Regions from separate parts of the Streptomyces sp. LARHCF249 genome, predicted to be linked through region 2. Evidence: riboswitches for the same ligand, from Rfam matches in the RefSeq annotation. Region 2 holds a riboswitch; the other holds the start of a gene.
What was found. Region 2 has a riboswitch for ZMP and ZTP ahead of ACIPUC_RS27340 (serine hydroxymethyltransferase). Riboswitches for the same ligand answer to the same signal wherever they lie in the genome.
Positions count from the first base shown of each region.

Region 1: it holds a riboswitch for ZMP and ZTP, as region 2 does, so the genes downstream of both, ACIPUC_RS16550 (bifunctional 5,10-methylenetetrahydrofolate dehydrogenase/5,10-methenyltetrahydrofolate cyclohydrolase) here and ACIPUC_RS27340 (serine hydroxymethyltransferase) in region 2, are expected to answer to the same signal.

Region 1 is NZ_JBIXJQ010000005.1:348,615-358,435, reverse strand. It holds gene ACIPUC_RS16560 (NAD(P)/FAD-dependent oxidoreductase) at 1-1,153, shown strand, start outside; gene ACIPUC_RS16555 (DUF6545 domain-containing protein) at 1,150-2,307, shown strand; gene ACIPUC_RS16550 (bifunctional 5,10-methylenetetrahydrofolate dehydrogenase/5,10-methenyltetrahydrofolate cyclohydrolase) at 2,361-3,206, opposite strand; ZMP/ZTP riboswitch at 3,286-3,380, opposite strand; partial or broken gene ACIPUC_RS16545 (SAM-dependent methyltransferase) at 3,480-3,749, shown strand; gene ACIPUC_RS16540 (RNA polymerase sigma factor) at 3,977-5,560, shown strand; gene ACIPUC_RS16535 (vWA domain-containing protein) at 5,565-7,364, opposite strand; gene ACIPUC_RS16530 (ATP-binding protein) at 7,361-8,422, opposite strand; gene ACIPUC_RS16525 (SRPBCC family protein) at 8,589-9,038, opposite strand; gene ACIPUC_RS16520 (amino acid permease) at 9,081-9,821, opposite strand, start outside.
Region 2 is NZ_JBIXJQ010000010.1:153,172-164,266, reverse strand. It holds gene ACIPUC_RS27350 (2'-5' RNA ligase family protein) at 1-317, opposite strand, end outside; gene trpS (tryptophan--tRNA ligase) at 413-1,426, opposite strand; gene ACIPUC_RS27340 (serine hydroxymethyltransferase) at 1,598-2,866, opposite strand; ZMP/ZTP riboswitch at 2,901-2,991, opposite strand; gene rocD (ornithine--oxo-acid transaminase) at 3,111-4,316, shown strand; gene ACIPUC_RS27330 (glutathionylspermidine synthase family protein) at 4,335-5,525, opposite strand; gene ACIPUC_RS27325 (hypothetical protein) at 5,539-5,841, opposite strand; gene ACIPUC_RS27320 (hypothetical protein) at 5,958-6,788, shown strand; gene pdxR (MocR-like pyridoxine biosynthesis transcription factor PdxR) at 6,826-8,229, opposite strand; gene ACIPUC_RS27310 (carboxymuconolactone decarboxylase family protein) at 8,277-8,768, shown strand; gene ACIPUC_RS27305 (hypothetical protein) at 8,794-9,543, opposite strand; gene ACIPUC_RS27300 (hypothetical protein) at 9,546-9,956, opposite strand; gene ACIPUC_RS27295 (hypothetical protein) at 9,937-11,095, opposite strand, start outside.

The DNA of each region.
Region 1 (9,821 bases), on a different contig from region 2:
CCGCGACCTCCTCGACTCGGTGGTCCGCGCCCGGGTGACCGGCCTGAAGGGCGTCTCCACGCTCCAGCAGAGCCGGGTCCGGGCGCTGGAGGGCACCGCCGCCCGCGTCACCGGCGTCCGGGTCGACACCCCCGACGAGTCGGGCGTTCTGCTGGCCGCCGACCTCGTGGTCGACGCGAGCGGGCGCGGCTCGCGCGCCCGGACCTGGCTCCAGGCCCTGGGCGTGACCGGCATCCGGCAGGCCGAGGTCGACTCCGGCCTCGTCTACGCGACGAGGATCTTCCAAGCCCCGGCCGGCGCCCACGAGATGGGCTTCCCCATCGTCAACGTGCAGTCGGACCCCAGGGTGCCCGTCCCCGGGCAGACGGCCACGATCGTGCCCATCGAGGACGGCCAGTGGCAGGCCACCCTCTCGGGTACCCGCGGCGGCCAGCCGACCGGCGACCCCGACCGGTTCATCCCCTTCGCGAAGGGCATCCGGGACCCGCTCGTCGGCGAACTCCTCGAGGGGAAGAAGCCCCTGACGGACGTCGCCGTCACCCAGGGCACCGCCAACCGCCGGATCTACTTCGAGAAGGCCGAACTGCCGGACGGCTTCTTCGCGGTGGGCGACTCGGTGGCCACCTTCAACCCGCTGTACGGCCAGGGCATGACGGTCGCCGCGCAGGGGCTGCTGGCCGTCCGCTCCCTGCTCCGGCAGAAGGGGCTCGCCCACCCCGGCTTCGGCCGCGAGGCGCAGCGCGCGATCGCCCCCCAGGTGAGCACCGCCTGGGAGCTCGCCACCTCGCAGGACATCCTCTATCCGGGGGCCACGGGGATGAAGCCGCGCGCCGGGACGGGCCTGCTCAACGGCTACGTCAACCGGCTGATGACGGGCGCCACCACCCACGAGGCGCTCACCGCCGCCCTGTTCAAGGTGCTCACCATGAGCAGCGCTCCCACCCACTGGCTCCACCCGTCGGTGGTCTGGCACGTACTGCGCGCCTCTGATCGGGGCGCGCTCAAGGCCCCGCCGCTCACCGCCGCCGAGCGGGCCGTCGCCGGGCTCGGCCCGGTGCCGGGCCCGTCCGGACCGGTGGCGCCCGACCCGGTGGACCCGGTGGACCCGGTGGACCCGGTCGGCCCGGCCGACCCCGTCGGTCAGGCCCGGTGAGCGAGGGGATCCTGCGCTTCCTGCCGGGATCCGTCATGCTCCTGGCCCTGCTGATCAAGGCGCCGACGCTGCGGCGGGGCGGGGACCAGCCGCTGAACCGGGCCGCGTGCGCGCTGCTCGTCGTGGGCGCCCCGCTCACGTTCCTGGCGTCGCCGTCGACGATCTCCACGGTCAACCGGCTCACCGGCGTGGTGAACTTCTCCGCGCCGCTGGTGTTCGGCCTGATCACCGTCTTCTCGGGGGCGTGCGTGGTCCTGGTCCTGCAGTGGGGCGGCGGCCCGCCCGCGGCCGTACGGCGGGCCACCCGGCTGACGGTGGCCGTCTTCGGCGCGGTGACCGTGGCGATCGTCGTGCTGTTCGTGATCGGCGACGCGCCGGTGGAACGGGTCCGGGACCTGGACACGTACTACGCCACGACGCCGTGGATCCGCGAGATGATCGTCTGCTTCCTGCTGGCCCACACCGTCGGGACCTCGGCGCTGACCCTGCTGTGCGGCAAGTGGCTGTGGCGCGCGGACCGTTCGCTGCGCCCGCTGCGCACCGGGCTGGCGCTGATCGTGTGCGGCGGCCTGCTGGACCTGGCCTACCTCGCCTCGAAGTGGGCCTCGGTGGCGGCCTGCTGGGCCGGCCGGGACTGGGTGGTCCCGGCGGACGTGGCCCTGTCGCTGGCCTCCGGGGCGGCCCTGTTGATCGGTACGGGGTTCATCGTGCCGCTGGTCGGCGGGTCGGCGGCCTGGCAGGACTTCAGCCGGTACCGGCGGCTGCGTCCGCTGTGGAAGGCGCTGCGCGGGTGCGCGGGCGCCCGGGCGCGGACCGTGCCGCTGGTCTGGTGGACGCCGGTCGGGATCCGCCTCGTCCACCGCGAGTCCGTGATCGACGACGGCATCCTGGCGCTGGCCTCCTGGTTCGATCCCGCCGTGCGGCGTACCGCGTACGAGGCGGCGCGCGGGCAGGGACTGGACGAGGCCCGGGCCGCCGTGGTCGCGGACGCCGCCATGCTCGCCGCGGCCTGCCGGCGGCGGGCGGCCGCCGCGGAGGGCGGGCACCCGGACCCGCACCGGCTGGACAGCGGCCCGCTGGACGCCCTGGCCCGGGAGTTCCGCGCCTCCCCCATCGTGGCCGCGGCCCGGGAGGCTGCCACCGCCGGGATCTGAGCAGACCGGAACGCCCCGGACCCAGGGGCCCGGGGCGTTCGGCTCGGCTGGGCTCAGAGGTCGGCGAGGGCCAGCCCGGCCTGCGCGGCGGCGGCCTGGACGGTCTGCTCGAGCAGTACGGCGATGGTCATCGGGCCGACCCCGCCCGGTACCGGCGTGATCAGCGAGGCGCGGGCGGCGGCGGACTCGAAGTGCACGTCGCCGACGTTCCCCTCGTTGTAGCCGGCGTCCAGGACGACCGCGCCCGGCTTGATGTCCTCGCCGCGGATGAACTCGGCCTTGCCGACGGCGGCGACCAGCACGTCGGCCTGGCGCACGATCGAGGGAAGGTCCTGGGTGCGGGAGTGACAGTAGGTGACGGTGGCGTTCTGCTCCAGCAGCAGCATCCCGGCCGGCTTGCCCAGGATGGCGCTGCGGCCGACGACCACGGCGTGCTTGCCGGTGAGGTCCACGTCGTAGGCGGCGAGCAGGCGCATGATGCCGCCGGGGGTGCAGGAGACGAAGCCCGGCAGTCCGAAGCCCATGGCGGCGAAGGAGTGCATGGTGACCCCGTCGACGTCCTTGCCGGGGGCGATGGCCTCGAAGGCGGCGCGCTCGTCGATGTGGTGCGGGACGGGGTGCTGGAGCAGGATGCCGCTGATCTCCGGGTCCTCGGAGAGCGCGGTGAGGGTGGCGACCAGTTCCTCGGTGGTGGTCTCGGCCGGCAGCTCCACGTGGCGGGAGGTGATCCCGGCCTTGGCGCAGCGGTTCTGCTTCATGCGCACGTAGGTCACGGAGGCGGGGTCCTCACCGACCAGCACGGTCGCGAGGCAGGGCGCGGTGCCGGTGCGCTCGGTGATCTTCGCCGCGTAGGCGGCGGTCTGCTCCGAGATGCGGCGGGCGAGGGCGGTGCCGTCCATCAGCTGGGCAGAGGCAGGGGCAGTCTGGGCAGTCGTCACGGGGTCTCCTGAACGTCGCTGCGGTACGCGGTCGCGGTTCGCGGTTCGCCCAGGCGCGCGGCAGTCGGCGTACGAGACGTACGCCGGGCCGCTCCCCGGTGGTGATCCACCCGAACGCCAGTCACGGCCCGCATCCACTGTAGTCGACACATCCGGTGGCTCACCGGCACACGACCTGCGACGATGGGTGCATGACGCGTCCACCGCCCCCGTCGGCGGCGGCCCGGCCCCCCGGGCAGCTCCCCGGGGGAGGTAGCTGGGGGGGGAGACGGGGTGACCGACGCCACGAAGGCCGGCCTCGAAGCCGTCGATCTGCGGGCGGAACGGCTGCGCACGGAGTTCCACGACATCGGAGCCGTGATCTACTTTCTCCGGAAGGTGATCTGGATGGTGCCCGGCTTCACGGTCGGGCAGTACCGGGACCGGTTGCGCGACCTGCACGAACAGATCGCGCGCGAAGGCCCGTTCGTCGCGCGCACCGCCCGCTTCCGCGTCGGAGCCCGCACAACGGGCCGACCGTCGGGGGCGGACGGATGGGCTCGGATTTGGTTGCGCGGGCACAGCGTGGCGCAGGTCACTCAATTCAGCGCGTAACGAATCGACTCGGGCATGCGATGAACCGACAGGTGTCATCGCGCGGCCCCGGAATACAGACCCCCCTCGGGTCTGTTTCCCGAGTTCGCGCGATGATGTCCCGCCCACCCTTATCTGTTCGCAACGAGAGGCTCCTTGTGTCGCTCAGCCCGTCCCGTACGTTCCCTCCGGAGATCGCCGAATCGGAGGCCCTCGTCGCGCTCGTCGAGCGCGGCCGCGAGCAGGGTCACATCAACGGTGACGACGTGCGCCAGGCCTTCGAGGCCGGCCGCATCCCGGTGGACCAGTGGAAGCGGGTCCTGCGCAGCCTGAACCAGGTCCTGGACGAGGAGGGTGTCGCCCTCCACGTCAGCGCCGCCCCCGCCACCAAGGCTGCTGCCAAGAAGCCCCGCAAGGCAGCCGCCGCCCCCGCCCGCACCGTGGCCAAGAAGGCCGCCGCGGCGCCGCGCCCCATCGGCGCGCGCAAGACCGCGGCCGCCGCGCCCCCGGCCACCGCTGCGGCGATATCCGCTCCGTCGGCCACCGAGGACGAGGCGACGGCCGAGGCCGCCGCCGAGCCGAAGAAGCGCACCGTCAAGAAGACCGCGACCGCCGCGAAGAAGACCGCCACCAAGAAGACGGCGGCCAAGAAGACCAGCGCCAAGGACGCCGACGAGGGCGAGACGCCCGCGGTCGAGGGCGAGGACTGGGCAGCCGAGGACCTCGCCGACGAGGCCGAGGAGGAGACCCCCAAGACCGGGGGCGCCCAGGGCTTCGTGCTGTCCGACGACGACGAGGACGACGCCCCGGCGCAGACGGTCATGGTGGCCGGCGCCACCGCCGACCCCGTCAAGGACTACCTCAAGCTCATCGGCAAGGTGCCGCTCCTCAACGCCGAGCAGGAGGTCGAGCTCGCCAAGCGCATCGAGGCGGGCCTGTTCTCCGAGTACAAGCTCGAAGAGGAGGAGGACCACAAGCCCGCCTTCAAGCGCGAGCTGGAGATCCTCGTCGAGGACGGCCGCCGCGCGAAGAACCACCTGCTGGAGGCCAACCTCCGCCTCGTGGTCTCCCTCGCCAAGCGCTACACCGGCCGCGGCATGCTCTTCCTGGACCTGATCCAGGAGGGCAACGTCGGCCTGATCCGCGCCGTGGAGAAGTTCGACTACACCAAGGGCTTCAAGTTCTCCACGTACGCGACCTGGTGGATCCGGCAGGCGATCACGCGTGCCATGGCCGACCAGTCGCGCACCATCCGCATCCCCGTCCACATGGTCGAGATCATCAACAAGCTCGCCCGCGTGCAGCGCCAGATGCTCCAGGACCTGGGCCGCGAGCCCACCCCGGAGGAGCTGGGCAAGGAACTCGACATGACCCCCGAGAAGGTCATCGAGGTCCAGAAGTACGGCCGCGAGCCGATCTCCCTGCACACCCCCCTGGGTGAGGAGGGCGACAGCGAGTTCGGTGACCTCATCGAGGACTCCGAGGCGGTCGTGCCGGCCGACGCGGTCTCCTTCACCTTCCTCCAGGAGCAGCTCCAGTCGATCCTGGGCACGCTCTCCGAGCGCGAGGCGGGCGTGGTCTCCATGCGCTACGGCCTCAACGACGGCCAGCCGAAGACCCTGGACGAGATCGGCCGCGTGTACGGGGTCACCCGTGAGCGCATCCGCCAGATCGAGTCCAAGACCATGTCGAAGCTGCGCCACCCGTCGCGTTCGCAGGTGCTGCGCGACTACCTCGACTAAGCCCTCAGGCCAGTCGGAAGACCGGCCCTCGGGGTGCGAACGGCAGGGAGGCACCCTGCGGGATCAGGAAGGCGTGTTCGCGCCGGATCCGCAGGGTGTCGCACCAGCCGTCCGTGATCACGAGGACCGGGGCCCCGGGCGGGAAGTCCTCCGCCCGGTGCAGCAGGTCGATGCCCGGCTGCAGCTCGGTGCCGCCGCGGCCGCGGACCTTCACCCGGCCCGCGATCTCGATCGGTGGCAGATAGCCCGCGTCGTACGGCGCCGCGTCGCAGAAGACGACGCGGGCGGCCGGTACGTCGCGGGCTTCCGCGTACGAGGCGATGGCGCCCAGCGCCTTGCCGAGCAGGGCGGTGTCCATCGAACCCGACGTGTCCAGCACCACGCCGAACGTGCAGCGGGCCAGCTCCTGGGGCGGAAAGTACCTGCCCGCTCGCGGAATGTCCGGGGTGGAGGCCTGGCGGCGGGCCGGGCGCGCGTACGACCGCACGGGCTCGGGGCGCGGCACGTACTCGTCGAACCAGCGGGCGAGCTTCGCGTCCCACGGCACCGGCGGGTGGGCCAGCGCCCGGATCTCCTGGATCAGTCCGGCGGGCAGCAGGCCGCGCTCCCCGTGCACGTGCAGGTCGAAGCCCTGGACCAGGCCGCGCCGGTAGAACTCGTCGAGGTCCGCGTACGGGCGCCCGGCGCCGTGCGCGAGCGGCTCGCCCAGGATGTCCCCGGCGCCCTTGCCGCGCAGCGTCGCGAGCCGTCGCATGCGGCGCAGGTCGACGGTGATCCGTTCGTAGACCTCCTCGACCGAGAGCCCCTTCAGCAGCGGGTCGTACAGCAGGCCCTCCGGCATGCTGCCGACCCCCATCTCGACCAGCCAGCCGTTGACGACGTAGTCCGCGGCGACGTTGTGCAGGTACGGATCGCGGGCTCCGCGGCGCTCGCCGTGGCGAAGGGCGGCGTGCAGCATCTCGTGGGCCAGGATGAACCGCCACTCCTCGTCGTCGAAGGTGCGCAGCGGGTTGATGTAGATCTCCCCGGCGGTGGCGCTGACGGCGGCGATGGCGATGTCCTGGGCGCGGGCCAGGTCCGCGTCGGCGACGACGGTCAGCCCGGCCGCCAGCCCTCCGAGCAGCGGGTACGAGGAGACGAACCAGTTCAGCGCGCGGTCCCACGGGCGCTGAGTGCGGCCCTCGTGGCCGCCGGCCGCGGCCATGGTGGCGGAGACGGCCCGGGTGAGGGCGTGCGCGAAGGCGGTCTCCCAGTCGGGGACCGCGAGGGCCGGGGTCGGCCAGCCGACCAGGACCTGGTCGGGGTGGTCCCCGGCGGTGCCGCAGTTCTCGTAGGCGGGCGGGATGCCGTCGCGGCGCCAGCGGGCGGCGAGCAGCTCCTCGTCCCCGCCGGGGTATTCGGCCGGGAGGTGGTCCGGGGCCCGGCCGACCGGGAAGGTCAGCAGGAAGCGGTTCACGACGGTGCACCGCGCGGCGAGGTCGAAGCGGTCGGGCTGGGAGCGGTCGTCCTCCTTGGCGGCCGGGACGTGGCCGAAGCCCAGGTGGAGCAGGGCGTGGGCGATCGCCCAGGCCCATTCCCGGGGATCGGCCCGTTTGGTGGGGTGGACGTGCAGGATGCCGTTGGAGGTGACGGCGACCAGCCCCCCGGCGGGGGTGGCCGCGCATCCGGTCCCGCGGCAGATCTTGCCGTTCACCGCACCGAGCGCCGGGTTCCGCTTGACCAGGGCCAGGCCCTCGGCGAAGGCCTGTGCGGCCGGATCGGCCGTGGCCGCCTTGGCCGCCTTGCTCCGCGAGGTCCGGCTCACCGGCGGGCCTCGACCAGGCGGGGCATGTCGCGTGCGGCCTCGATCAGGAACCAGCCGGGCAGCACCGGCAGACCGTCGGCGTCGTCGGCGATGACGGTCTGGGCGACCTCGACGGAGATCTCGGCGAGCTGCACGAGCAGCGACTTGGCCCGGTAGGCGGTCTCGCGCAGGGCGGGCGAGACATGGCTCTTGTCGGCGGGGAGTTCCTTGACCAGCCGCCCCCGGAAGGCCTCCGCCAGGTAGTACAGCAGGTCCCGGTCCTCCAGGCGGCGCGGCCAGCTCGCGTCGCCCTTGATGATCGCCTCGATGCCGAAGGTATGGCGGACGATCTTGGCGTAGCCGCAGAAGGAGACGGCGTGCGCGGGGGTGAGGGTGCCGTGCGCGACGACCTTCAGGGTCTGCTCGTCCAGGCCCGTCCCGAAGGAGTGCAGGGCGTCGGAGAGCATGTGCCAGGAGCGCGGCGTGGAGAACGCCTCTTCCGTCTTGGGCGGCTGCGACCAGAGGTGGTCGGGGCGGTCCGTGAGGTAGTCGGTGACCCAGGGGTGGATGCCGTTCTCGCCGGCCCAGACCAGCCAGTCCCGCGCGGACACCTGCAGGTGGACGTGGGTGAGGCGGTTGACGAGGGCGGAGGCGATCGGCCGGGCCAGCGCGTTGTCGGTGGCGCGGTTGCCCGCGCCGATGACGATGGAGCCCGCGGGCAGCTCGTAGGAGCCGATCCGGCGGTCCAGGATCAGCGAGTAGAAGGCCTTCTGGACATCGGGGCCCGCGGCGTTGAGCTCGTCGAGGAAGAGGCAGTACGGCTCGTCGCGGGCGATGGCCTCGGGCGGGCAGAAGACGGACCGGCCGTCACGGACCTGCGGTACGCCGATCAGGTCCTCGGGGGCGAGCTGGGTGCCGAGCAGGCTGACGCATTCCAGGCCGAGCGAGTCGGCGAACTTCCGTACCAGCGAGGACTTGCCGATGCCGGGCGCGCCCCAGAGGAACACGGGCCGCACGGTGGCGAGGCCGAGGAGCAGTTCGGGGATCTGGGCGGGAGTGACGGTGACGGCAGCCTGCACGGGCGTGGATGTCCTCGGGAGTCCGGGTGCGTGGGCGCCCAGTGTGGGCACACCACGCACCCCGAAGCACCCCGTTTTCAGGCGCCCGGGACGACGTGCGGGGTCGGGTCGGGAAGTCAGGTCGGGAAGTCAGCTCGGGAAGTCAGCCGGGAAGTCAGCCGGGAAGTCAGCTCGCGGAGTGCTCCAGCAGGTGCTTGAGCTTCTCCTCGCCCCGGGGCATCTCCTTGCGCATCATGGGCTTGACCACGAGGGGGACCAGGGCCCTGCCCATGCCGTGGCCCTCGAAGTCGACGGACAGGGTGACGCGGGAGCGGGCCCCGCCGTCGAGGGGTTCGATGCGGCCCCGTACGTCCGGCCGGACCGGCCCGTCCACGCCGTGGATGTGCCAGCTTCTCGGCGGGTCGAGCTCCGTGAACTCCATGGTCGTGGGGATCCTGCGCTTGCCGATCTGCCGGGTGACGATGACCTTCGAACCGACGTGGACGGGGAGGTCGCCCATGGGAACGGCGGACACGGCGCTGTCCTGCCACTCGGGCAGGTGCGTGGGGTCCGTGACGTAGGAGTAGACGTCCTCGGGCCTGCGGTCGATGTCGATGGTGTTGCTGATCGCGGACATGGCGACCCCTTAGAGCCCCCCTTGCTGTCCTCTCCTTCCAAATTACCCCGCGGGTGAGACCGCTGCGCGCCTCCTGCGGGCGGCCATCACGGCATAGACCGCGACCCCCGCGAAGAGGAAGAGCACGCCCTGGTAGACGGCGGCGTAGCCGGAGCCCGCCACCAGCCACATGGAGAAGGCGAAGGCCAGGCCGGCGAGGGCGCCGTCGCGGATCAGGCGCCCGCGGTGGACGCGCTCGGACTGTCCCGAGAGCAGGAAGTAGAGCTGGGCGGCGGTGGAGAGCAGGTACGGGACGGTGGCGGTGAAGGTGGTGACGAGCACCAGGATCTCGAAGACCCCCTGCGAGCCGGCCCCCTCACCGGGAAATGCGGTGTTGTAGACCGTCAGCGCGGAGGCGAGGACGACGGTGACGACCACGCCGACCACCGGGACCCCGCGCCGCTTCGTCTCGAAGACCTTCGGGAAGAGCCCGTCCTTGGCCGCGGCGTACGGGGTCTGCGCGCTGAGCAGGGTCCAGCCGTTGAGGGCGCCGACCATCGAGATCACGGCGGCGCAGGCGACCACCGTGCCGCCCCAGGTCCCGCCGGCCCCTCCCTCCGCGGAGAACATGGCGTTGACGGCGTCGGTGAAGGGGGCCTGGGAGGAGACGAGGGTGTCGTGGGCGACCAGGCCGAAGACGGCGAGGGTGCCCAGCAGGTAGACGGTGGCCGCGCCGATGGTGCCGAGGATGGTGGCCCGGCCGACGTTGCGCGCGGGGTCGCGCACCTCGCCTGCGCTGACGGC
Region 2 (11,095 bases):
TCGCGGACCTCGCCCTGGAGGCGGGTGCAGCCCTCGGCGCCCTCGACGACCTGGACGTACACGACCGGCGAGAGGGGCCGGAAGGTTCCCGTCCCCTCCAGCCGCATCCGGAAGGCCCGGAAGGCGGCGGCGACCTCGGCCAGGTGGGCGCGGATCTCCGGGAGCCGGTCCGCCTCCACCTCGGTCGGCGGGACGAGGGTGACATGCGTGGGGATGCCGTGCGCGGCGGCGTCCCCGAAGCCGGCGCGCAGCTGCTGGAGCTGGCTGCCGTACGGCTCCGGGACCGCGATCGAAACGCCGAGCGTTACGGTCCCCACGTATCTCTCCTCCGTGTGTCTGGATGGACTGCTGCCGCCAGTGTGAGGCCAGCACCCCCGGTCTCGCCAGGGCCCTCTTCCTCCCGGTGCCCGCGTCAGTGCTTGGCGGGCAGGAATCCGAGGCGGTCGTACGCCTGCGCGAGGGTCTCGGCGGCCACCGCGCGGGCCTTCTCCGCGCCCTTGGCCAGGATGGAGTCCAGCGTTTCCGGGTCGTCCAGGTATTCCTGGGTGCGCTGCTTGAAGGGTGTGACGAAATCGACCATCACACCGGCCAGGTCGGTCTTCAGCGCGCCGTAGCCCTTGCCCTCGTAGCGGGCCTCCAGGGCGGGCACCGTCTCACCGGTGAGCGTGGAGTAGATCGTGAGCAGGTTGCTGACGCCGGGCTTCTTCTCCGTGTCGAAACGGATCTCGGCCTCGGTGTCGGTGACCGCGCTCTTGATCTTCTTCTCGGTGACCTTGGGCTCGTCGAGGAGGTTGATCAGGCCCTTGGGCGACGACGCGGACTTCGACATCTTGATCGCCGGGTCCTGGAGGTCGTAGATCTTCGCGACCTCCTTGACGATGTGCGCGGCGGGGAGGGTGAAGGTCGGGCCGAAGCGCTGGTTGAAGCGCTCGGCCAGGTCGCGGGTCAGCTCGATGTGCTGGCGCTGGTCCTCGCCGACCGGGACGGCGTTCGCCTGGTAGAGCAGGATGTCGGCGACCTGGAGGATCGGGTACGTGAACAGCCCGACGGTGGCGTTGCCGGCCCCCTGCTTGGCGGACTTGTCCTTGAACTGGGTCATCCGGCTGGCCTCGCCGAAGCCGGTGATGCAGTTCATGACCCAGCCGAGCTGCGCGTGCTCGGGCACGTGGCTCTGGATGAAGAGCGTGCAGCGCTCGGGGTCCAGGCCGGCGGCGAGGAGCTGCGCGGCGGAGAGGCGGGTGTTCGCGCGCAGATCCTTCGGATCCTGCGGCATGGTGATCGCGTGCAGGTCGACGACCATGTAGAACGCGTCGTGCGTCTCCTGGAGGGCGACGTACTGGCGGATGGCACCGAGGTAGTTCCCGAGGTGGAACGAGCCTGAGGTGGGCTGGATGCCGGAGAGCGCGCGAGGACGATCAGAAGCCATGGCTTCATTCTCTCAGGTGCGGGGGCGGGCTCGGGCCCTCCGCTGGCCGGATCCTTCCGGGTCGCGGCGGGCCGTCCCGTGCCGGGCCGCGGTACCGCCCGGTAGCGCACCGTCCGGATCCCGCCCCGGCCAAGCGACCGCTTTCCGGTCGGGCCGGGGCGGGCCGCAGGGTCAGGACAGCGGGAGCCCCGGGGCCGGGTGCGCGGCCATCAGGTCCGCGACCTCGGCCCGGATCGCCGCGAGCGCGGCCTCGTCCGGCTTGGCCGCGGCGTCGACGGCCCGCGCGATCCACTCGGCGACCTGCGCCATGTGGGCCGCGCCCAGCCCGCGGGACGTCAGCGACGGCGTGCCGATCCGGATCCCCGACGGATCGAACGGCTTGCGCGGGTCGAACGGCACCGTGTTGTAGTTCACCACGATCCCCGCCCGGTCCAGCGCCTTGGCCGCCACCTTGCCCGGTACGTCCCGCGAGGTGAGGTCCATCAGGATCAGGTGGTTGTCCGTACCGCCCGACACCAGGTCGAAGCCCCGCGCCAGCAGGGCCTCCGCCAGGGCCTTGGCATTGGCCACGACCGCGTGCGCGTACGAGACGAAGGCCGGCTGCGCCGCCTCGTGCAGCGCGACCGCGATACCGGCGGTCGTCTGGTTGTGCGGCCCGCCCTGGAGCCCGGGGAACACGGCCTTGTCGATGGCCTTCGCGTGCTCCTCCCGGCACATCAGCATCGCGCCCCGCGGCCCCCGCAGCGTCTTGTGCGTGGTCGTCGAGATCACGTCCGCATGACCCGCCGGGGACGGGTGCGCCCCGCCGGCGATCAGACCCGCGATGTGGGCCACGTCCGCGACCAGGACCGCGCCCGCCTCCTCCGCGATCGACGCGAAGGCGGCGAAGTCGATCGTGCGGGGCAGCGCCGTGCCGCCACAGAAGATGATCTTCGGGCGCTCGGCAAGGGCCAGGTCGCGCACCGCGTCGTAGTCGATCAGTCCGGTGCCGGGCTGGACCCCGTACTGCACGCCCCGGAACCACGACCCCGTCGCCGAGACGCCCCAGCCGTGCGTGAGGTGCCCGCCCATCGGCAGCGCCATGCCCATCACCGTGTCGCCCGGCTTCGCGAAGGCCAGGTAGACGGCCAGGTTCGCGGGCGAGCCGGAGTACGGCTGGACGTTGGCGTGGTCCACCCCGAACAGGCCCTTCGCCCGCTCGACGGCCAGCGCCTCGACCCGGTCGATGTTCTGCTGGCCCTCGTAGTAGCGCCGGCCCGGATAGCCCTCGCTGTACTTGTTCTGCAGCACCGTGCCCGAGGCCTCGAGGACGGCGGCGGACACGTAGTTCTCACTGGGGATCAGGCGCAGGGTCTCGGCCTGCAGGGTTTCCTCCGCCGCGACGAACGACGCCAGCTCGGGGTCGGTCGCGAAAAGGGCGGGATGGCGGCTCGCGGACATGGCGGGCTCCTCCGGGGTCGATGTGATCGGTACCCCGCGAGGCCCAGGCGAGCGGCCCTGTGTGCGGTCGAGCGCGCACGACTCCCCCGGAGTTCGTTCTCCGTACGCCAGTCGCCGTGCGTACCGACCACCTTAGCGGGCGCGGCAGGGCGCGCCGCAAGAAAGGTTTCTCCGTCGCTTCCGCGAGCGAGGATGGACAGTGACGCCACCCTCGTCACAGGCCTGACGGACGATCGGAGACCCCGTGTCGACAACTGCTGATGCCATCCGCTCCGCCGACGCGCACAGCGCGCACACCTACCACCCGCTGCCCGTCGTCGTCGCGTCCGCGGACGGCGCGTGGATGACCGACGTGGAGGGCCGCCGGTACCTGGACATGCTCGCCGGCTACTCGGCGCTCAACTTCGGGCACGGCAACCGCCGTCTGCTGGACGCCGCCCACGCGCAGCTGGACCGCGTCACGCTCACCTCGCGCGCCTTCTTCCACGACCGCTTCGCCGACTTCTGCGCCGAACTCGCCGCGCTGTGCGGCAAGGAGATGGTGCTGCCCATGAACACGGGCGCGGAGGCCGTGGAGACGGCCGTGAAGACCGCCCGCAAGTGGGGGTACGAGGTCAAGGGCGTCCCGGACGGCCACGCCAAGATCGTGGTCGCGGCGAACAACTTCCACGGCCGGACGACGACGATCGTCTCCTTCTCCACGGACCACGAGGCGCGCGACCACTACGGCCCGTACACCCCCGGCTTCGAGATCGTCCCGTACGGCGACCTGACCGCGCTGGAGTCGGCGGTCACCGCGCACACCGTGGCCGTCCTGCTGGAGCCGATCCAGGGCGAGGCGGGGGTGCTCGTGCCGCCCGCCGGGTACCTGAGCGGCGTACGGCAGCTCACGCGCGAGCGGAACGTCCTGTTCATGGCGGACGAGATCCAGTCGGGGCTGGGCCGCACCGGCAGGACCTTCGCGTGCGAGCACGAGGGGGTCGTCCCCGACGTGTACATCCTCGGCAAGGCGCTCGGCGGCGGAGTGGTGCCCGTCTCGGCCGTGGTCGCCGACCGGGACGTGCTCGGGGTCTTCCGGCCGGGCGAGCACGGGTCCACCTTCGGCGGGAACCCGCTGGCCTGTGCCGTCGCCCTGGAGGTCCTCGCAATGCTGAAGACCGGCGAGTACCAGCAGCGCGCCACAGAGCTCGGCGACCACCTGCACCGGGAGCTGAACCTGCTGGTCGGCGGGGGCGCGGTGACCGCCGTACGGGGGCGGGGGCTGTGGGCGGGCGTGGACGTCGACCCGTCGCGCGGGACCGGACGGGAGATCTCCGAGAAGCTGATGGAACGGGGCGTCCTGGTGAAGGACACCCACGGGTCGACGATCCGGATCGCCCCGCCGCTGGTGATCAGCAAGGAGGACCTGGACTGGGGCCTGGAGCAGCTCCGGTCGGTCCTGTCCTCCTGACCCGGGGAATGCTGCGTTCTACAGAATGACGTGGGGCAGGAAGCGGGCGTACTCGTCCGTGACCGGCCCCGCCGATTCGCGGATGCCGAGCCCCGCCGCCTCGTCCTCGACGACCCACGCGCCGAGCACCACCCGGTTGCCGTCGAAGTCGGGCAGCGGGGCCAGGCCCTGGAAGCAGTACTTCTCGTCGTCCCGCGCCGCGAAGGGCTCGCCGCCGGGTGCGTGGAGGGTGACGCCGGCGCCCTCGCGGCCCAGCAGCGGCTTGGCCGCGTAACCACCCTCCCCGGCCAGCTCGCGCGGGCCGTCGAGGTAGGCGGGCAGCAGGTTCGGGTGCTCCGGGAAGAGCTCCCACAGGATCGCGAGCAGCGCCTTGTTGGACAGCAGCATCTTCCACAGCGGCTCGATCCAGCAGGTGGTGCCGGAGCCGCCGCCGTGGTCGTAGGTGCCGAGGACCTGGGGGCCGAACTGGTCCGTGGCCAGCCACTCCCAGGGGTAGAGCTTGAAGCAGCTGCGGATGAAGCGGAGCTTCTCGTCCACGAAGCGGCCGGACAGGCTGTCCCAGCCGATCTGCTCGACGGACAGGGCCTGGGTGTCCAGGCCCGCCTGCTCGGCGGTCTCCTGGAGGTAGGCCACCGTCATCAGGTCCTCGCCGAGCTCGTCGGTCTCGGAGTGCGCGAAGTGCAGGGGGCCGGGCGGCAGCAGCTCGGCCTGCCGGCGCCAGGCGTCGACGAGGCGCTCGTGGAGGGAGTTCCACTGGTCGGCGCCGGGGAACCGTTCCTCCATCCAGAACCACTGCGGACTGGCCGCCTCCACCAGGGAGGTGGGGGTGTCGGCGTTGTACTCCAGCATCTTGGCCGGGCTGCCGCTGCCGTCGTAGCACAGGTCGAAACGGCCGTACAGGGAGGGCTGTTCGGCACGGCGGCGCCAGGACTCGGCGATCAGCGCGGCCAGTTTGGGGTCGGTGATGCCGAGGTCCGCGAACCGGTCGTGCTCGACGATGTGCGCGGCCGCGGCCAGGCACATGGCGTGCAGCTCCTCGACCACGTTCTCCAGCGCCTCCACCTCGGGGAGCGAGAACGAGTAGTACGCGCTCTCGTCCCAGTAGGGGCGCAGGGAGTCGTCGGGATACCGGGTGAGGGGGTAGATCAGCCCCTGTTCCTCGACGGTCTTCTGCCAGTCGGGGCGGGGCTCGATGGTGTGCCGCTGCATGGTTCCGGTTTCCTCAGCCGCCGCTGGAGCCGGAGCTCGAGTGGCCGCCGATGCCGCCGCGGGTGACGGCGGACTTGTCGAAGCTGCCGCCGGTGACCTTGCCGCTCTTGACGGTGCCGCCGTAGTAGTACGCGCCGGTACCGCCGCTCTTGCACTCCTTGTTGTTCAGGTGTTCCAGCGTGGAGCGGGACGCACAGCGCTTGTCCGGCTCGCTGCTGCTGCCGCAGGCCACGAGCGTGGCCGCGAGCAGGCCCATGCCGCCGAGTGCGACGGCGCCGGAGCGCATACGGCGCTTGTTGGTGCTGCTGGTGTCCATACCTGCTGCTCCCCCTAGGTCCTGGCGTGCTGCCGACAGACTAGAGCGGGGCCCCCGGCCGATGGAATCCGGCCGTCCTCAGATCCGTGACTTAGAGTCAGTTCGTGCTCATTGGGATGATTTGCGCACTCGGTGCGGCGGCCTGTTTCGGTACGGCGTCCGTTCTGCAAGCGGTCGCGGCGCGGGCGGCGGAGCCGGGGACGGGGTCCGGGGTGGACCCGGCGCTGCTGCTGCGGGCGCTCCGGCAGTGGCGGTATCTCGCCGGTCTGGGCCTGGACGCGATGGGCTTCGTGCTCCAGATCATCGCGCTGCGCCACATCCCGATCTACGCGGTCGGGGCGGCCCTGGCCGCGAGCCTGGCGGTGACGGCGGTGGTCGCGGCCCGGCTGCTGGAGGTCCGGCTGTCGCGGACGGAGTGGGGCGCGGTGGCGGTGGTGTGCGCGGGACTGCTGATGCTGGGGCTGGCCTCCGGGGAGGAGGGCTCGGGGGCCGGATCGCTCGCGCTGAAGCTGGGGCTGCTGGGGGTGGCGGGGCTGGTGCTGCTGGTCGGCGCGGCGGCGGGCCGGCTCCCGGACGGGCCGCGGGCGCTGGTACTCGGCTTCGCGTCGGGCACGGGCTTCGGCGTCGTCGAGGTCGCCGTCCGCCTCATCGACTCCGTGTGGGACCTGCGCAACCCCGCCCTGTACGCCCTCCTCCTGGGCGGCGGCGCGGCGTTCCTCCTCCTCACCTCGGCCCTCCAGCGCGGCTCGGTGACGGCGGCAACGGCCGGCCTGGTACTGGGCGAAACGGTCGGCCCGGCAGTGGTCGGCGTGGCCTGGCTCGGCGACCGCACCCGCGAAGGCCTGACCTGGCTGGCCGTCCTCGGCTTCGCGGTGGCCCTCACCGGCTCCCTGGCCCTGGCCCGCTTCGGGGAACCGCCGGAGCCTGCGCCCGCCCCCGCCGCCTGACCTGGTCCGGCCCGGGCGCCGCCGCCGGCAGCGGAGCTCACGGCAGGGCCGCCGCGAGCGCGGCCAGGGTCGGGGTCCAGGCGCTGTCCGAAGGGGTGCCGTAGCCCACGACCAGGGCGTCGCGCGGGGGGAGGGCCGCCTCCGGGTGGCGGAACCACGCGAGGCCCTGCACGGCCAGATCCTGCCAAGCCGCCGACTGCAGCACCGACCTCTCCGTCCCCCCGGGAAGGTCCAGCACCGCGTGCAGGCCCGCCGCGATCCCCGAGATGCCGACCCGGTCCCCGACGGCCGCCACGAGCTCGTCCCGGCGGCGCCGGTAGCGCAGGCGCATGCCGCGCACGTGGCGGTCGTACGCCCCCGAGGTGATGAACTCCGCCAGCGTGAGCTGGTCCAGCGCGCTGGAGGTCCGGTCGCTCACTCCCTTGGCGGCCAGGACCCCGTCCAGCAGCCCCGGCGGGACCACCATCCAGCCCATCCGCAGCCCCGGCGCCAGGGACTTGCTCGCCGTGCCGAGGTAGACCACCCGGTCCGGGTCCAGTCCCTGCAGGGCGCCCACCGGCTGGCGGTCGTAGCGGAACTCCCCGTCGTAGTCGTCCTCCAGGATCAACCCGCCGGTGGTCCGGGCCCAGTCGACCGCCGCCGCCCGGCGGGCCGGGGTCAGGGCGGCGCCGGTCGGGAACTGGTGCGCCGGGGTCAGCAGGACGGCGCCGACCCCGCCGGTCAGCTCCCCCGTGCGGGCCCCGTCCCCGTCCACCCCCAGCGGCCGGGTCCGCAGGCCCGCCCCCGTGAGCAGGTTCCGGTGGATGTCCAGGCCGTACCCCTCCACCGCCATCTCCCGCACCCGCCGCGCCCGCAGCACCCGGGCCAGCAGGGTCAGCCCGTGCGCGAAGCCGGCGCACAGCACGATCCGCTCGGGATCCGCGTACACCCCGCGCGCCCGCGCCAGGTACCCGGTCAGCGCCTCGCGCAGCTCGGGCCGGCCGCGCCCGTCGGGTCCGTACCCGAAGGCCTCGTTCGGCGCGTCGGTCAGCGCCCGCCGGGCCGCCGACAGCCAGGCCGCCCGCGGGAAGCCGCTCAGATCCGGGGAACCGGGCAGCAGGCTGTACGCGGGCCCGCGGCGCGGGGGACGCGGGCCGCCGGATACACGGACGGCCGCCGCCGCCCGGCGCGGCCTCGCCCGTTCCGCGACCCTGGTGCCGGAACCCTGGCGGGCCGTCAGCCAGCCCTCGGCGACGAGTTCGGCGTAGGCCTCCGCGACCGTGTTCCGCGCGATCCCCAGGTCGGCCGCGAGCGAGCGGGAGGACGGCAGCCGGGTCCCGGCCGCCAGCCGGCCGCTGCGGGCCGCCTCGCGCAGCGCCTCGGCCAGCCCGGCCCGCAGCCCGCGGCCGGCGGAGAGGTCGAGGTGCAGGTCCGCACCGAAAGTGGCCCAGGATTCCGTCATGGATATGGACCATAGCGGCGGGCCGCCTGTCTCCTACGGTGGATCACATGACGAACACACCGAACGCGCCCGAGCACACCCCCCGCATGCACATGGCGAAGCTCGCCCCCGAGGTCTACAAGGCGGTCCTGGGCCTGGAGATCGCTGCCAAGAAGGGCCTGGACCCGGCCCTCGTCGAACTCGTCAAGATCAGGGCCTCGCAGGTCAACCACTGTGCGTTCTGCCTGGACATGCACACCAAGGACGCCATCGCGGCCGGTGAGAGCGTCGAGCGGATCGTGCAGCTCGGCGCCTGGGAGGAGTCGCGGCACTTCTACACGGAGAAGGAGCTCGCCGCGATCGAGCTCACCGAGGCGGTGACCGTCCTGACCGACGGCTTCGTACCTGACGAGGTGTACGAGAAGGCCGCGAAGCACTTCGAGGAGCGCGAACTGGCCCAGCTGATCGCCGTGATCGCGACGATCAACGTCTGGAACCGGATCGGCGTCACGACGCGCATGGTGCCGGGGCACTACACGCCCGGCATGTACAAGAGCTGACGCGCCGTACGGGGCCGGCGCCCGCTCAGTCCGTCCGGAAGGATCCGACCGCCGTCGCGAGCTGCTCGCGCACGAGGGGGACGCCGGTCTTGGGGCCGTAGACCATGACCACCCAGCGGGTGTCGTCGGAGGCGACGACGAGCCGGACGACGGCATGGGCGGCCTCGTACTCGTAGACCTGCTCGCAGCCGTCACCGTCCACGGGCTCCCTGGAGATCTCCCGGTAGCCGGAGTTCGTGCTCAGTTCCGCGGTGGACTCGCGCAGGACCTCGCAGGCGGTCGTCGTGTCCCCGGCGGCCCGGAAGATCTGGAGCCCCGCGCTCCGGTCGCCTCCGGCGGGGCGGTAGACGGTCCCGTACGCGGTCTCCCCGGGACTGGCCTCCCAGCCCAGGGGGATGCGGACCGAGAAACCGGCCACCGTGTCGTGCACCTGCGTGTACTCGGCCTCCGCGGGGCCGGAGTCGGGGCCCTTGTCGCGCAGGTACAGCCACCCGGCCACGGCTGCGGCCCCCAGCACGGCCACGCCGACCGCCGTCACCACCACCAGCATCCGTCGGCGCCGCGCGGGGGGCGGCACCGGCGGGGACGAGTACGGGGAGCCGGCCGGGGGCGCGGGCGGGGCGGGATCCGGGGTCGCAGCCGGGGGTGCGGTCGGCGGCACCGGGGCGTCGGCCGGGGCCGGCGGTGCAGCCGGGGCCGGCGCAGCGGCCTCCGCCGCCCGTTCCCACCGCTGCGACCGCGGGTTCCAGCGGACCCCGCCCTCCCCCTCGGCCACCGTCAGCCGCCCAGTGGGGTCAGCAGGGCGGCCAGGGCGGTGGCCGCGCTCACGGAGTCCACCAGCGGGGCCCATCTCTCCAGCGCCCCGCGCAGCCGGGCCGGCAGGCCCGGCTGCACCTCTCCGCCCGCCTCCAACTCGCCCGCCACCTCGTCCAGCTCGCCGTCGAGCGCCGCCCGTTCGGGGCTGCGGGGCAGGCGTACGAGGGCCGCGCGCAGCTCCCGTACGGCCTCCAGCAGTTCCTCGGCGCCCGGCTGCGCGCCGTCCCCCGTACCGCCACCGTGGTGGACGGTGCTGTTGGTGTTGTGGGAGCCGCCGATGCTGAAGCTGCTGCCGTGGATGTCGCCGATCCGTACCGCGGACTGATCCGCACCGCCGCCACCGCCACCGCCGCTACCACCGCTCGCTGCCACCGCTTCTCCTCTTCTCCATGCCCTTGCCCGCTCCCGCACCCGTGCCCCGGCCCGGCTCCGGGCCCTGGTGGCTGACGGCGCTGTTGTGGCTCACTCCGCCGATGCCGAAGGCGCTGTTGTGCACCGATTGGATGAACACCGCGCCCTCCGCGACGTTGACGGCCCGCTCCGCGAACTCCTTGGTGTGCCAGCCCGCCTCGTGCAGGGCCACGGCCACCCCGCCGACGATCCGCTCCTGGACCGTCTTCAGGTACCGGTCCAGGTCCATCAGCTGGAACAGCGAGGCGTCGGTCTGCGAGGCGAGTTCGCGTACGGAGACGGCCGGCCCCGCCGGAATCGCCACGCCGTGCCCCGCGGTGGCCATCCGCCACGGGATGCGGGCCGCGCGCACCAGGGCCAGCAGCGCCGGGCCGAGGGCGCCCGCACCGTTCACGACCGCCCAGACCACCTTGGCGAAGGCGGTGTTGCGCCGCTGCCGCTGGACGGTGTCGTCGGCCCGCTGGAAGTCCGGCCGGACGGGCAGCAGCACGTGCGGCGCGACTTCCAGCATCAGCATGCCGCCCTGCGTGTGCACCCGGATGAAGACGGTGACGACGAGGTTCTCGTCCCAGCCGCCGATCCGCACGCGCAGGAAGTGCCGGCGGCGCTCGCCGCCCTCCTCGACGGCGGCGGCGCGGTGCTCGGCGAACGCCTCGTCCGACAGGTCCAGGGAGTCGACGTCGGGCAGCCCGTCGGCCGGCAGGAACACGCACTCGTCGATGACCAGTTCGCGCAGCCGGTCCAGCACGGAGGCCTCCGCCTTCGGGGAGCCGTGCGGCGACGGAACGCGCAGGGCCTCCAGCCGTGGCCGGATCCGGTCCACGATCTGCGCGTTGTCCAGCTCCTGCGCCTCGCCGCCACCGCGCGGCCGCAGTTCGACGGACAGCTGCCACGGCAGGTGTGCCTGTCCGGCGCCGCAGAACGGATTGCCCACGTCGTACAGGACCAGGGGCGCGTGCTGGATCCGCTGGATCCGCGCGCGGGCCCGCCCGAAGCGCCGGCCCGTCACCACCAGGTCGCCCGCCCCGGCGGCGTAGCCCTCCCGGTCCAGCGACAGGCGCAGGACCCGGGCGAGGTACCCCCGCTGGAGCCCGGCGACG